Linked DNA regions of Variovorax paradoxus EPS. The protein of the gene in region 2 interacts with the protein of the main gene of each other region in a pairwise test. Links are inferred from orthologs where the notes say so. Each region holds a gene or a part of one and is shown on either strand. Other genes may lie near its edges. The genes, in order: VARPA_RS25870 and nuoG.

The links.
Region 1: the proteins of nuoG (region 2) and VARPA_RS25870 interact in binary tests that used the Escherichia coli proteins (3 or more experiments, as listed by UniProt). The link is inferred for Variovorax paradoxus EPS from one-to-one orthologs.

What each region holds. Positions count from the first base shown.
Region 1 is NC_014931.1:5,641,878-5,649,432, forward strand. What follows is about bases 1,751-4,502. They hold VARPA_RS25870 (formate dehydrogenase subunit gamma), read right to left. Parts: upstream 3,501-4,502; coding sequence 3,000-3,500; downstream 1,751-2,999. Other genes in these bases: VARPA_RS25865 (formate dehydrogenase beta subunit), read right to left, coding at 1,751-3,003; VARPA_RS25875 (LysR family transcriptional regulator), read right to left, coding at 3,628-4,502. Also shown: fdhF (formate dehydrogenase subunit alpha), read right to left, coding at 1-1,396; more of VARPA_RS25865, read right to left, coding at 1,444-1,750; more of VARPA_RS25875, read right to left, coding at 4,503-4,503; VARPA_RS25880 (hypothetical protein), read left to right, coding at 4,632-4,868; oxlT (oxalate/formate MFS antiporter), read right to left, coding at 4,886-6,175; VARPA_RS31455 (hypothetical protein), read left to right, coding at 6,893-7,066; VARPA_RS25890 (LysR family transcriptional regulator), read right to left, coding at 7,121-7,555. UniProt on the Escherichia coli protein: NDH-1 shuttles electrons from NADH, via FMN and iron-sulfur (Fe-S) centers, to quinones in the respiratory chain. The immediate electron acceptor for the enzyme in this species is believed to be ubiquinone.
Region 2 is NC_014931.1:4,334,829-4,342,619, reverse strand. Bases 4,012-6,999 are described here. They hold nuoG (NADH-quinone oxidoreductase subunit NuoG), read left to right. Parts: upstream 4,012-4,409; coding sequence 4,410-6,590; downstream 6,591-6,999. Other genes in these bases: nuoH (NADH-quinone oxidoreductase subunit NuoH), read left to right, coding at 6,587-6,999; nuoF (NADH-quinone oxidoreductase subunit NuoF), read left to right, coding at 4,012-4,391. Outside these bases: VARPA_RS20080 (NADH-quinone oxidoreductase subunit A), read left to right, coding at 1-123; VARPA_RS20075 (NuoB/complex I 20 kDa subunit family protein), read left to right, coding at 139-618; VARPA_RS20070 (NADH-quinone oxidoreductase subunit C), read left to right, coding at 632-1,243; VARPA_RS20065 (NADH-quinone oxidoreductase subunit D), read left to right, coding at 1,245-2,498; NADH-quinone oxidoreductase subunit NuoE, read left to right, coding at 2,509-3,051; more of nuoF, read left to right, coding at 3,051-4,011; more of nuoH, read left to right, coding at 7,000-7,663; NADH-quinone oxidoreductase subunit NuoI, read left to right, coding at 7,681-7,791. UniProt on the Escherichia coli protein: NDH-1 shuttles electrons from NADH, via FMN and iron-sulfur (Fe-S) centers, to quinones in the respiratory chain. The immediate electron acceptor for the enzyme in this species is believed to be ubiquinone.

The DNA.
Region 1 (7,555 bases), 1.3 Mb from region 2 along the record:
CGGTGACCACGGCCACGTTGGTGCCGGGCTTCAACTGCAGGTGGTGCGAGGCCTTCACGTGCGGCGACTTCACGATGTCGATGCGGCGCGGATCGACCACGATCAGCTTGGCGCCTTCGCGCAAGCGCTTCTTCATGCGCGAGGCGAACACCGGGTGGCCATCGGTCGGATTGGCGCCGATCACCATGATCACGTCGGCCTTCTCCACCGACTTGAAGGTCTGCGTGCCGGCCGATTCACCGAGCGTCTGCTTCAGACCATAGCCCGTGGGCGAGTGGCACACGCGGGCGCAGGTGTCGACGTTGTTGTTGCCGAAGGCCGCACGCACCAGCTTCTGCACGAGGTAGGTTTCTTCATTCGTGCAGCGCGACGACGTGATGCCGCCGATCGAATCCTTGCCGTACTTGGCCTGCAGGCGCTTGAATTCGCCGGCAGCGTAGTTGAGCGCGGTGTCCCAGCTCACCTCTTGCCACGGGTCGCTGATGTTCTTGCGGATCATCGGCTTGAGCATGCGGTCCTGGTGGGTCGCATAGCCCCAGGCGAAGCGGCCCTTCACGCAGGAGTGGCCTTCGTTGGCCTTGCCGTCTTTCCACGGCGTCATGCGCACGACCTCGTTGCCCTTCATCTCGGCCTTGAAGGCGCAACCCACGCCGCAGTAGGCGCAGGTGGTGATGATGCTGTGCTCGGGCTGGCCGAGCCAGATGACCGACTTCTCTTGCAAGGTGGCTGTCGGGCAGGCTTCGACGCAGGCGCCGCAGCTCACGCACTCCGATTCCATGAAGGCTTCGTCCTGGCCCGGCGACACGCGCGACTCGAAGCCGCGGCCGCTGATGGTCAGCGCGAAGGTGCCCTGCGTTTCCTCGCAGGCGCGCACGCACCGGTTGCACACGATGCACTTCGAAGGGTCGTAGGTGAAGTACGGGTTCGACTCGTCCTTCTGGTCCTTCAGGTGGTTCGCGCCGTCGAAGCCGTAGCGCACGTTGCGCAGGCCCGTGACGCCCGCCATGTCCTGCAGCTCGCAGTTGCCGTTGGCCGAGCAGGTAAGGCAGTCGAGCGGATGGTCGGAGATATAGAGCTCCATCACGCCCTTGCGCAGGTCCTGCAGCTTGGGCGTTTGCGTGCGCACCTTCATGCCGGCTTCGGCCGGTGTGGTGCACGAGGCCGGAAAGCCCTTGCGGCCCTCGATCTCGACCAGGCACAGGCGGCACGAGCCGAAGGGCTCCAGGCTGTCGGTGGCGCAGAGCTTGGGCACGTTGATGCCGGCATCCACCGCCGCGCGCATCAGCGAGGTGCCCGCGGGCACGGTGACTTCGTTGCCGTCGATCTCCAGCGTCACTTCGCGCGTCGATTCGCGCTTGGGGGTGCCGTAGTCGATTTCTTTCAGATGGTCGAGCATGTGTTCTTGTCTCCTGCTGCTTGTGCGGTGCGGTGCGAGCGACGCGCTCAAGCAGCCTTGCGATCGGGAACCACCAGACCGAAGTCCTGTGGGAAATGGTCGAGTGCGGACAGCACCGGGAACGGCGTCATGCCGCCCATGGCGCACAGCGAACCGTGGACCATGGTGTTGCACAGGTCGCGCAGCAGGATGACGTGCTCCACGCGCTTGTTGTCCGCGCGGATCTTGTCGATCACCTCGACGCCGCGCGTCGATCCGATGCGGCACGGCGTGCACTTGCCGCACGATTCGATGGCGCAGAACTCCATCGCATAGCGCGCGAGCTTCGAGAGGTCCGCCGTGTCGTCGTGCACCACGATGCCGCCGTGGCCCACGGTGCCGCCCACGGCCGCGTAGGCCTCGTAGTCGAGCGGCAGGTCCCATTGCGATTCGGGAAGGTACGCACCGAGTGGCCCGCCGACCTGCACCGCCTTGATCGGCCGGCCCGAGGCGGAGCCGCCGCCATAGTCGTACAGCAGCTCCCGCAGCGTGACGCCGAAGGCCTTCTCCACCAGCCCGCCGTGCTTGATGTTGCCGGCCAGCTGCATCGGCAGCGTGCCGCGCGAACGGCCCACGCCGAAGTCGCGGTAGTGCTCGGCACCGCGCGCAAGGATCAGCGGCACGCTCGCGAGCGTGATCACGTTGTTGATGAGCGTCGGCTGCCCGAAGAGGCCGGTGATGGCCGGCAGCGGCGGCTTGGCGCGCACGATGCCGCGCTTGCCTTCCAGGCTTTCGAGCAGCGCGGTTTCTTCGCCGCATACATACGAGCCCGCGCCCTTGCGCACTTCGAGCCAGAAGGTCCGGCCCGAGCCGAGGATGTTGTCGCCCAGGAACCCGGCAGTCTCGGCCGCGCGGATCGCCTCGTTCATCGTCGCGATGGCGTGCGGGTATTCGGAGCGGATGTAGACATAACCCTTGGTCGCGCCGGTCGCGATGCCCGCGATGGTCATGCCCTCGACGAGCATGAGCGGGTCACCCTCCATCGTCATGCGGTCGGAGAAAGTGCCCGAGTCGCCTTCGTCGGCATTGCAGACGATGTACTTCTGCGCGGCCGGCGTGGCCATCACCGTCTTCCACTTGATGCCCGCCGGAAAGGCTGCGCCGCCGCGGCCGCGCAGGCCGGAGTCGAGCACCTGCTGCACCACTTCCTCGGGCTTGAGGCCCAGTGCACGGCGCAGGCCCGCATAGCCTTCGTGCGCTTCGTAGTCGGCAACCGACACCGGATCGGTGATGCCCATGCGTGCAAAGGTCAGGCGCTCCTGCTTCTTCAGGTACGGAATCTCGTCGGTCAGGCCGAGCGAGAGCGGGTGCGTCTGCGCGCCTTCGGCGAAGCCGGCGTCGAACAGGTCGGCCACGTCGTCGATGGTCACGGGGCCATAGGCCACGCGACCGGCGGGCGTGCTCACCTCGACCATCGGCTCCAGCCAGAAGAGACCGCGCGAGCCGTTGCGCACCATGCCGAAAGACACGCCGCGAATGGCGGCCTCTTGTGCGATGCGCTCGGCCACGCGCTCAGCGCCGACCGCCAGTGCGGCCGAGTCGCGCGGGACATAGATGGTGAGGCTCATGCGCAGCTTCCGTATTGCGCCACCAGCGCATCGAACGAACGCGTCGTCATGCGCGCGTGCGGTTCTTCGTTGATCGTCATCGCGGGCGACGACGCGCACAGGCCCAGACAGAAGGCCGGCTCCAGCGTGAAGTTGCCGTCCTTCGAATGGCCATGTGCGCTGCAGCCCAGCCGCAGTTCCGCGTGGGCCAAGAGCGCATCGGCACCCATCGACTGGCAGGCCTCGGCCCGGCAGATCTGGATCACGTGGCGCGCCGCGGGTGCGGAGCGAAAGTGGTGGTAGTAGGTGATGACGCCATGCACTTCGGCGCGCGAGAGGTTCACGCCCTCGGCGATCGTCGTCACGGTGTGCGGCGGGATGTAGCCCAGCGCGTCCTGCACGTCGTGAAGGATCGGGAGCAAGGCCCCCGGTTCTTCGGCGCGCTCCTGCAGCACCTGGCGCACCGCGGCCAGTTCATCGGATTCGCTCATCGTGGCGTGTCGGCCCACTTCGTTCATGCGGCGCTCCTTGGCGGTTTCTTATTCATCGTGACCTTGCATCCCGGCTCGGAGGCCGCGTCCCAGGAAAACCGTGGTTTCCCGCTGTGGGGGCACTGTCAGGGAATAAGAAGGCAATGGCCTTGACTCAGGTCAATTTCCCGGAAACAAGGGGCCGGGCGCCGCCGGCAGAGACCTCGCGCAAACCCGCGAGCGCCGGCCCGACGATGGCCGGATCGGCGCCCACCGCGTAGACCGCGTACGCGGGGTAGAGAAACTCCGGCGTGTTGGGCACGCGCCGCAGATGCCCCGATTCGAGATGCGCGCGCACCACGTCGAGCCGGAAGTAGCCGGTGCCACCCGCGGCCAGCAGGTACTCGCGGCCGAGCGGCCCGAGCCCTGCCTTCACCGCCGCGTTGGAGAGTTCGGGAAACGCAAGGCCGTGCTGCGCCGCGAACTCCGGGCCCCAGTCGACGTACACGTAGTCCGCCGGCCGCGGCACGCGCGGGCGCTTGGCGGTCGTGACCATCACGAGCTTTTCTTCGATGAGCAATTCCACGCGCAGCCCCGGCCGCTGCTGCGGGGCATAGACGATGGCGATATCAAGCACGCCCGCCGCCACCTTGTCGAGCAGGTCGTGCGGAAAGCCGACCTCGGTGCGAACCGCGAGCTGCGGCGCGGTCTGGCGCAGCCACAGCAGCCAGCGCAGCAGCAGCGGGTCCCACAGGCTGATCTCGCAACCGGCCGCGAGCACCGCCTGGCTGCCATCGGGCACCGCCACCTGGTGGCGCGCCCGCTCCCACACCTGCACGAGCGTCGTCGCATGAGGAAGAAATTGTTCGCCCGCGCGCGTGAGGGCGGCACCGGCCTTGTTGCGCACGAAGAGCTTGCGGCGCAGCAGTTCTTCGAGCGTTCGCACGCGTGCGCTCACCGAGGTCTGCGTCACATGCAGGCGCTCCGCGGCGCGCTGGAAGCTGCGCGTCTCGACGATCGCGAGAAAGGTGCGGGCCAGGTTGATGTCCATCGAGGCGCCCTCGTTGAATGCATTATTTTTGCATTCAACTGGCAATTAATCTCGTTTTACTTGGGCGGTGACCGGGCAGAAGATGAAGGCGTTCAACCTTCAACCTTCAATGCAACCGGGAGCCACTCATGCCGACCCTTGGTCACTCCGTACAGGCGAAGGGCGCCGAGCGCCTTGCCGATGCGCTCCGGGGCCTCGCCGACGAGGCCTTCATGCTCGTGGAGGCCTTGCTCAGCCCCCGCAAGCTCATCGAGGACGTGGAGCAGATGCGCGCCTTGCAGGTCGCGGCCGACACCCTCGAAGCCACCGACCCGTGGCGGGCCGACGTGCTGCGCTCGCGCGCCTCGCGCATCGGCCTTCGCTGACTGAAAGAACAATGGAATCAGGACGCCTGGCGGCTGGCCTCGATGTGCTTGCGGCGCATCGGACGCAACACGAACCAGGCCATCAGCGCGGCCGCGGCATTCACTGCGCTCGCGACGATGAACACCGCATGCCAGCTGCCGGTGGATGCGGCGAGCACGCTGGAGAGCGGCACCAGCAGCGAGGCCGTGCCCTTCGCGGTGTAGAGCATGCCGGCGTTCGACGCGGCGTACTTGGAGCCGAAGGTGTCGGCGCAGGTCGATGGGAACAGGCTGTAGATCTCGCCCCAGGCGAAGAACACCATGCCGGTCAGCAGCACGAAGAGGATGGGGTTCTGTCCGTAGTGGTACAGCGCCAGGATGCCGACCGCTTCGAGCGCGAAGGCGACGAACATCGTCTGCTCGCGGCCGATCTTGTCGGAGACCCAGCCGAAGAAGGGCCGCGTCAGGCCGTTGAGCACGCGGTCGATGGCGAGCGCGAAGGTCAGCGCGGGCAGCACCAGGCCCATGATGTTGACCGGCACGTCCATGATCTTGAAGTCCTGCGCAATGGGCGCGAGCTGCGCGGTGGCCATGAGGCCGCCGGCCGCCACCATCACGAACATCGCGTACATCACCCAGAAGATGGGCGAACGCAGTACCTCCGACGGTGCGTAGTCGCGCTGCGACTGCTGCACGTTGCCGCGGCTCGACGCCGCCTTCACGTGATCGGGTGCACGGGTGAGCAACCAGGCCAGGGCGAAGACGATCACGCCCTGACCGATCCCAAAATAGAGAAACGCAGACTCGTAGCCGCTGGTCTTGATCATCACGGAGATCGGGATGATCGTGAGGGCCGAGCCGGCACCGAAGCCCGCGGCGGTCATGCCCGCTGCAAGCCCGCGACGATCGGGAAACCACTTGAGCGCATTGCCCACGCAGGTGCCGTACACCGCGCCCGCGCCGATACCGCCGACGGCCGCCGCAACGTAGAGCATCGGCAGCGACGCAGCGAACGAATTCATCACCCACCCAAGGCCGCAGAGCACGCCGCCCACGAGCACCACGGGGCGTGGGCCGAAGCGGTCGACCAGATAGCCCTCGATGGGCACGAGCCAGGTTTCGGTGAGCACGAAGATGGTGAAGGCCACCTGGATGGCGGCGCGGCTCCAGCCGTGCTTTTCAGCGATGGGGTTGACGAAGAGGGTCCAGCCGTACTGCAGGTTCGCGATCATCGCCATGCAGACGATGCCGATCAGCAACTGTCCCCATCGATACGCTTCGGACCGCTTGGCGGTGACGGCGTAGGTGGAATCCGAAGGTGGATACATCGCGGGGTTGGAACCCGCAATCGTGGTGGTTGGCCGAGTCATGGAGTTGTCCTTAATGTTTTGATGAGTCCGACGGTCTCGGGAAAGACGACGCAATCAGTCGAGTGAAAAACGGAAATGAATCACTTGTTTTTGCGCGTGGATGACTGTCGGACTGCACGACTCAAAAACTCTTGACCGCAGTCAAGTTCACACGAATCGCGAGTTGTTGAGACCCCCGAGATATCCCTAGCACTTGGCTTCGTTTTTGGAAGGGCTTGGTGATGCTGCGCTGTTGTTCTTGGCGCTGTTATTCAGGGCGGCGATCACGCCGACGGGGTACCTTGCTCCGCGAATGTCCCCCGGGGCTTCGCCCCTCCTCCTTGATTTCGCTGCGCAAGGCACCCCATCGGCGTGATCGTTTTCAGAGCGGTCGTTGATCAGCGATATGCCAGCAGCGTGCCCAAGTGCGCAGGGCATCGGGTGCTCCCCGCAGCGAAATAAAGGAGGAGCGAAGCGGGGGACATTCGCGGAGGGGAGTACCCGGTGGCCTGTGCACCCGCTCCGGACAAGGCCCGAACAAAGGCCTCAGTGCACGCTTGCACCCCACATCCATCGGGAGAAAAATTGACCTAGGTCAAGAAACGCGAAATCAGCGTTTGCGATCGTCTAGGGTAAACCCTAAAATTGCGGGTAATCCCTTCAGTCTTTTTGATTCAACTTCTTAGGAGCATTTCCATGAGCAACACCACCCTCGATTCCCGCGCGATCCGCACTGCCCCCCAATCGGCCACCAACGACGAAGCCCTCCGCGATCTGGTCGCCGCAATGCCCATCGTGATCATGTACAAGGCCGCTCGCGCCGCACTCGTGCAACACCGCAAGAGCATCCGCAGCGCACTGACCAACTGATCGATCGTGCCCCGCCCCAAAGACAAAGAGCGCTTCAAGCGCTCTTTTGTTTTTTCAGGCCTGCGGTTGTCGTGACTCCAGAGGTTTGAACGGCACGATCTGCGAGATCAGCGATGCGCCATCGCTCAGCAGAAAGTCCTTGAAGGCTTGCGCCACCGGCGGCAGGCGCTTGGTGCGGCGGTGCACCACGTACCAGTTGAGCATCAACGGAAAACCTTCCACGTCGAGCACGCACAAGCTGCCGGCCTTCAGCTCCTGGCTGATGGTGTGCGCAGAGACGAAGCTCACGCCCATGCCCGCGATCACCGCCTGCTTGATCGTCTCGGTGCTGCGGATTTCCATCGCGATGTTGATGTGCTCCAGCTCGCGCCCGAAGCCGTCTTCCATCGAGTGCCAGGTGTCCGATGCCTTCTCGCGCACGACGAACGGCTCGCGCATCAAACGCTTCAGTGGAATGCCCGGCACGCCGACCAGCGGATGCGTCGGCGG
Region 2 (7,791 bases):
CCGTGGGCCATTGCGCTCAAGGAGATTGGTGCTGTCGGCTTCTGGGCCATGATGATCTTTCTCGCCATCCTCGTCGTAGGTTTCATCTACGAGTGGAAAAAAGGCGCGCTCGACTGGGAATGACAAGGAAAGCACACGATGGCCATTGAAGGCGTTCTCAAAGAAGGTTTCGTCACCACCACCTACGATTCGGTGGTGAATTGGGCGAAGACCGGATCTCTCTGGCCGATGACCTTCGGCCTCGCATGCTGTGCGGTCGAAATGATGCACGCCGGCGCTGCCCGCTACGACATCGACCGTTTCGGCATGCTGTTCCGTCCCAGCCCGCGCCAGTCCGATCTGATGATCGTGGCCGGCACGCTGTGCAACAAGATGGCGCCGGCACTGCGCAAGGTCTATGACCAGATGCCCGAGCCGCGCTGGGTGCTCTCGATGGGCTCGTGCGCCAATGGCGGTGGTTACTACCATTACAGCTATTCGGTCGTGCGCGGCTGCGACCGCATCGTGCCGGTCGACGTCTATGTTCCGGGTTGTCCGCCCACCGCCGAGGCATTGCTCTACGGCGTGATCCAGTTGCAGCAGAAGATTCGCCGCACCAACACCATTGCCCGCGCCTGAGAGATTGCCGACGATGACTGACTTTGCAATTTCGCCGGAGGTGCTGCGCGCCACCATCACCGAGACGCTTGGCGCCAAGGCCAAGAGTGTCACGCTCGCATTGGGCGAGGTGACTGTCGTGGTGAGCGCCGCCGATTACATCGAAGCCGCCACGCTGTTGCGCGATGCGCCCGGCTGCCGCTTCGAGCAGCTGATCGATCTCTGCGGCATGGATTATTCCGACTACCGCGAAGGCGAGTGGCAAGGCGAGCGCTACGGCGTGGTTTCGCACCTGCTGTCGGTCACGCTCAATCAGCGCGTGCGCCTGAAGGTGTTCGCTCCGAACGAAGACCTGCCCGTGGTCGATTCGCTCCAGCCCGTTTGGAACGCCGCCACCTGGTTCGAGCGCGAAGCATTCGACCTCTACGGCATTGTGTTCGACGGCCATGACGACCTGCGCCGCATCCTGACCGACTACGGCTTCATCGGCCACCCGTTCCGCAAGGACTTCCCGGTGTCGGGTCACGTCGAGATGCGTTACGACGAAGAACAGAAGCGCGTCGTGTACCAGCCGGTATCGATCGAGCCGCGAGAAATCACGCCGCGCGTGATCCGCGAAGACAACTACGGCGGCGGTTTGCACTGATATGGCCGAAATCAAGAACTACACCCTCAACTTCGGCCCCCAGCATCCGGCCGCGCACGGCGTGCTGCGCCTGGTGCTCGAGCTCGACGGCGAAGTGATCCAGCGCGCCGACCCGCACATCGGCCTGCTGCACCGCGCGACAGAGAAGCTTGCCGAATCGCGCACCTTCATCCAGTCGCTGCCCTACATGGACCGCCTCGATTACGTGTCGATGATGTCCAACGAGCACGCCTACTGCCTCGCCATCGAGCGGATGATGGGCTTGGACGTGCCGATCCGTGCGCAATACATCCGCGTGATGTTCGCCGAGATCACCCGCCTCTTGAACCACCTCTTGTGGCTCGGCGCGCACGGTCTGGATTGCGGCGCGATGAACATGCTCATCTACTGCTTCCGCGAGCGTGAAGACCTGTTCGACATGTACGAGGCCGTTTCCGGCGCGCGCATGCACGCGGCTTACTTCCGTCCGGGTGGCGTCTACCGCGACCTGCCGGACGCGATGCCGCAGTACAAGGTCAGCAAGATCAAGAACGCGAAGGCCATCGAGCGCCTGAACGAAAACCGCCAGGGTTCGCTGCTCGACTTCATCGACGACTTCTGCAAGCGCTTCCCGAAGATGGTCGACGAGTACGAGACGCTGCTCACCGACAACCGCATCTGGAAGCAGCGCACCGTGGGCATCGGCGTCGTGACGCCGGAGCGCGCGCTGAACCTGGGCTTCACCGGCCCCATGCTGCGCGGCTCGGGCATCGAATGGGACCTGCGCAAGAAGCAGCCCTACGACGTCTACGACCAGATGCAGTTCGACGTGCCCGTGGGCAAGACCGGCGACTGCTACGACCGCTACCTCGTGCGCGTCGAAGAGATGCGCCAGGCCAACAAGATCATCCAGCAGTGCTCGGCATGGCTGCGCGTGAATCCCGGCCCGGTGATCACCGACAACCACAAGGTCGCCGCGCCCGCGCGCGAATCGATGAAGGCGAACATGGAGGAGCTGATCCACCATTTCAAGCTCTTCACCGAAGGCTTCCACGTACCCGAAGGCGAGGCCTATGCCGCCGTCGAGCATCCGAAGGGCGAGTTCGGCATCTATCTCGTGAGCGACGGCGCCAACAAGCCCTATCGCCTGAAGATCCGCGCCCCTGGTTTCCCGCACCTCGCCGCCCTCGACGAAATGTCGCGCGGTCACATGATCGCCGACGCTGTCGCGGTGATCGGCACGATGGACATCGTGTTCGGCGAAATCGACAGGTGAGAAAGAGCGAATGACGACTTCCTCAACCCATCACCACGATGCGGCCCCTGCGGCCCCGTTGAAGGCTGAAATCCTCGAGCGCTTTGCGCGCGAGGTCGCCAAGTACCCCGAAGCCGGCAAGCAATCCGCCGTGATGGCGTGCCTAGCCATCGTCCAGCAGGACGAGGGCTACATCAGCATGCAGCGCGAGCGCGAGATCGCCGACTACCTCGGCATGGCGCCCATCGCCGTGCACGAGGTGACGACCTTCTACAACATGTACAACCAGCACCCGGTGGGCAAGTTCAAGCTCAACGTGTGCACCAACCTGCCATGCCAACTGCGTGACGGCGTCACCGCGCTCGTGCACCTCGAAAAGAAGCTCGGCATCAAGATGGGCGAGACCACCGGCGATGGCCTGTTCACGCTGCAGCAGAGCGAGTGCCTGGGCGCCTGCGCCGATTCGCCCGTGATGCTGGTCAACGACCGCACCATGTGCAGCTTCATGAGCAACGAGAAGCTCGACCAACTCATCGAAGGCCTGCGCGCTTCGACCAAAGGGGAGACTGCCTGATGTCGCCCGAACAAGTACTCCAGCAGTTCCAGGCAACGGGCGTCCAGACCTGTTTCCATGACCGCCACATCGAGCCGCAGATCTATGCCGGCCTGAACGGCACCAACTGGCGCCTCGCCGACTACGAAGCGCGCGGTGGCTACAAGGCGCTGCGCAAGATCCTCACCGAGGGTCTCACGCCTGACCAGGTGATCGCCGAAGTGAAGGCCTCGGGCTTGCGCGGCCGTGGCGGCGCCGGTTTCCCGACGGGCCTGAAGTGGAGCTTCATGCCCCGCCAGTTCCCGGGCCAGAAGTACCTCGTCTGCAACTCCGACGAAGGCGAGCCGGGCACGTGCAAGGACCGCGACATCCTGCAGTTCAACCCGCACATCGTGATCGAAGGCATGGCCATCGCGGCGTACGCGATGGGCATCAGCGTGGGCTACAACTACATCCACGGCGAGATCTTCCAGAGCTACGACCGCTTCGAGGAAGCCCTCGAAGAAGCGCGCGCCGCCGGCTACCTCGGCGACAAGATCATGGGCAGCACGTACAACTTCCAGTTGCATGCCGCCCACGGCTTTGGCGCCTACATCTGCGGCGAAGAAACCGCGCTGCTCGAATCGCTCGAAGGCAAGAAGGGCCAGCCGCGCTTCAAGCCGCCATTCCCGGCGAGCTTCGGCCTCTACGGCAAGCCGACCACCATCAACAACACCGAGACCTTCGCGGCGGTGCCCTGGATCATCAACAACGGTGGTCCGGCGTATCTCGAATGCGGCAAGCCGAACAACGGCGGCACCAAGATCTATTCGGTGAGCGGTGACGTCGAACTGCCCGGCAACTACGAAGTGCCGATGGGTACGCCGTTCTCCAAGCTGCTGGAGCTGTGCGGCGGTGTTCGCAAGGGCCGCACGCTCAAGGCCGTGATTCCCGGTGGATCGTCGTCCCCGGTGCTGCCGGCCGACATCATGATGGCCTGCACCATGGACTACGACTCCATAGCCAAGGCCGGCTCCATGCTGGGCTCGGGCGCGGTGATCGTCATGGACGACAGCCGCTCGATGGTCGAATCGCTCAAGCGCCTTTCGTACTTCTACATGCACGAATCCTGCGGCCAGTGCACGCCGTGCCGCGAAGGCACGGGCTGGCTCTACCGCGTGGTGGACCGCATCCATAACGGGCAGGGCAGGGCGACCGACATGGACCTGCTCAATTCCGTCGCAGACAACATCCAGGGCCGCACCATCTGCGCCCTCGGCGATGCAGCGGCAATGCCGGTGCGCGCCATGATCAAGCACTTCCGTCACGAGTTCGAGGCCTTGATTCCGGGCTACGTCCCGAAAGCGCCCGTTCAGGCCTGAGCCCCGAGAAATACATATATGGTTGAAATCGAACTCGACGGCAAGAAGGTCGACGTGACCGAAGGCAGCATGATCATGCATGCGGCCGACAAGGCAGGCACGTACATCCCGCACTTCTGCTATCACAAGAAACTCAGCATCGCGGCCAACTGCCGCATGTGCCTGGTCGACGTGGAAAAGGCGCCCAAGCCGATGCCGGCCTGCGCCACGCCCGTCACGCAGGGCATGATCGTTCGCACCAAGAGCGAGAAGGCCATCAAGGCGCAGCAGTCCGTCATGGAGTTCCTCCTGATCAACCACCCGCTGGATTGCCCGATCTGCGACCAGGGCGGCGAGTGCCAACTGCAAGACTTGGCCGTCGGCTATGGCGGTTCTTCCTCGCGCTACGAAGAAGAAAAGCGCGTCGTCTTCCACAAGGACGTCGGCCCGCTGATCAGCATGGAAGAGATGAGCCGCTGCATCCATTGCACGCGCTGCGTCCGCTTCGGCCAGGAAGTGGCCGGCGTGATGGAACTCGGCATGACCCAGCGCGGCGAACACTCCGAAATCGAGACCTTCCTCGGCGACTCGGTCGACTCGGAACTGTCGGGCAACATGATCGACATCTGCCCGGTCGGCGCGCTCACGAGCAAGCCGTTCCGCTACAGCGCCCGTACCTGGGAACTGTCGCGCCGCAAGTCGGTGAGCCCGCACGATTCGACCGGCTCGAACCTGATCGTCCAGGTCAAGAACAACCGCGTGATGCGCGTGGTGCCGCTCGAGAACGAAGACGTCAACGAATGCTGGATCGCCGACCGCGACCGCTTCTCGTACGAAGCCCTCAACGGCCCGGAACGCCTGACGCAACCCATGCTCAAGCAGGGCGGCCAATGGCAGCAGGTCGACTGGCAGACCGCGCTCGAATACGTGGCCAATGGCCTGAAGCAGATCAAGACCGACCACGGTGCGCAAAGCATCGGCACGCTGGTCAGCCCGCACAGCACGCTCGAAGAACTGCAGCTCGCCGCCATGCTCACGCGTGAAATGGGCAGCGACAACATCGACTATCGCCTCCGCAACGCCGAATTCACGGCGTTCGAAGGCGTGCGTTGGCTCGGCACCTCGATTGCCTCGCTCACGCAAGTGCAGCGCGCGCTGGTCGTCGGTTCGAACTTGCGCAAGGAACACCCGCTGTTCGCGCAGCGCATCCGCCAGGCCGTGCGCAAGGGCGCTGCGCTGTCGGTGATCACATCGTCCGGCCTCATGGCCGATCGCGATGCCTGGGCCATCAATGTGGCGCAGTCAACCATCGTCGAAGCGGACCAATGGATCGAAGCACTGGCCGCGGTTGCCGCCGCCATTGGCAAGACCAACGGCGTTGCCGCACCGCTCGCACCGAAGAACGAGCCTGATGCTGCCGCACAAGCCATCGCAGCCTCGCTGCTGGGCGGCGAACGCAAGGCCATCCTGCTCGGCAACGCCGCCGCCCACCACGCGCAAGCCAGCAGCCTGCTGGCCCTCGCGAACTGGATCGGCGCGCAGACCGGCGCGACCGTCGGCTACCTGACCGAAGCCGCCAACACGGTGGGCGCGCAGCTCGTCGGCGCCTTCCCGAAGAACGGCGGCCTCGATGCCGGCCGCATGCTCGCCGCCGGCTCCGGCCTCAAGGCCGTGCTGCTGCTGAACACCGAGCCGGTGTTCGATTCGGCTGCCGGCGCTGCCGCCGCCGATGTCATCGGCAACGCGCAGATGGTCGTCACGCTGAGCCCCTTCAAGGCCAACCTCGAATTCAGCGATGTGCTGCTGCCGATCGCCCCGTTCACCGAAACCCCCGGCACCTTCGTCAATGCCGAAGGCCGCCTGCAAAGTTTCCATGCCGTCGTGAAGCCGCAAGGCGAAGCGCGTCCGGCGTGGAAGGTGATGCGCGTGCTGGCGAACCTGCTGGGCCTGCCCGGCTTCGCGTTCGAATCGACCGCTGAAGTGCTCAAGACGGTGCAGGCGTTGGAGGAGGGCGGTACCGTACCGGCCAGCGCCCTGAACAACGCAACGGCCGCCAGCGCCGTCGCCTCCAATGGCGCTGCGCCGGCACCGGTGGTCGCGAGCATCTATCAGCTCGACTCCATCGTGCGCCGCGCCCCGTCGCTGCAACTGACGGCCGATGCGCGCAACGCATCGACCGCACCGGTCGCATCGGGTCAAGCCGAGGAGGCATTGGCATGATCGACGCGATTCATGGCTTCGGCCAGGGGCTGATCGCCGCAGGCTGGTGGACGGCCTTGGCATGGCCCGTGATCTGGACGCTGATCAAGATCATCGTGGTCGTGATCCCGCTGATGGGCGCCGTGGCGTACCTCACGCTGTGGGAACGCAAGGCCATCGGCTTCACGCAGATCCGCATCGGCCCCAACCGCATCGGACCGCTGGGTCTTCTCCAGCCGATCGCCGACGCGCTCAAGCTGATGACCAAGGAAATCATCATTCCGACGGTCGCCAACAAGGGTCTGTTCCTGCTCGGCCCGATCATGACCATCATGCCGGCGCTCGCCGCATGGGCCGTGATTCCCTTCGGCCCCGACGTGGCGCTGGCCAATATCAACGCAGGCCTGTTGTTCGTGATGGCCATCACCTCGCTCGAGGTGTACGGCGTGATCATTGCCGGCTGGGCATCGAACTCGAAATACGCGTTCCTCGGTGCGCTGCGCGCCTCGGCGCAAATGGTGAGCTACGAAATCGCGATGGGTTTCTGCTTCGTCGTGGTGCTGATGGTCACCGGCAGCTTGAACATGAGCGAGATCGTCACGGTCCAGGGCAAGGGCATGTTCCATGACATGGGCGTCGGGTTCCTGTCGTGGAACTGGCTGCCGCTGCTGCCGATCTTCGTCGTCTACTTCATCTCGGGTCTCGCCGAAACCAACCGCCACCCGTTCGACGTGGTGGAAGGCGAGTCGGAAATCGTTGCGGGCCACATGATCGAGTACTCGGGCATGAGCTTCGCGATGTTCTTCCTGGCCGAGTACGCCAATATGTGGCTGGTCTCGATCCTCACCGTGGTGCTGTTCCTCGGCGGCTGGCTGCCACCGTTCGAGTTCCTGAGCTTCATCCCGGGCTGGATCTGGCTGGGCCTCAAGACCTTCTGCGTGGTCACCATGTTCCTGTGGGTGCGCTCGACGTTCCCGCGCTTCCGCTATGACCAGATCATGCGTCTGGGCTGGAAGATCTTCATTCCCGTCACCCTCGTGTGGCTGGTCGTTGTGGGCGGCTGGATGCAAACGCCGTTCAACATCTGGAAATAACTGGAAGCGCCCACATCATGACTGCTTCACATACCGCGGGCGGACTCTCGCGCCCGTCCAAGCTGGCTTCCGCGCCGTTCTCGCTCAAGGATTTTTTGGGCAGCTTCATGCTGTTCGAACTGTTCAAG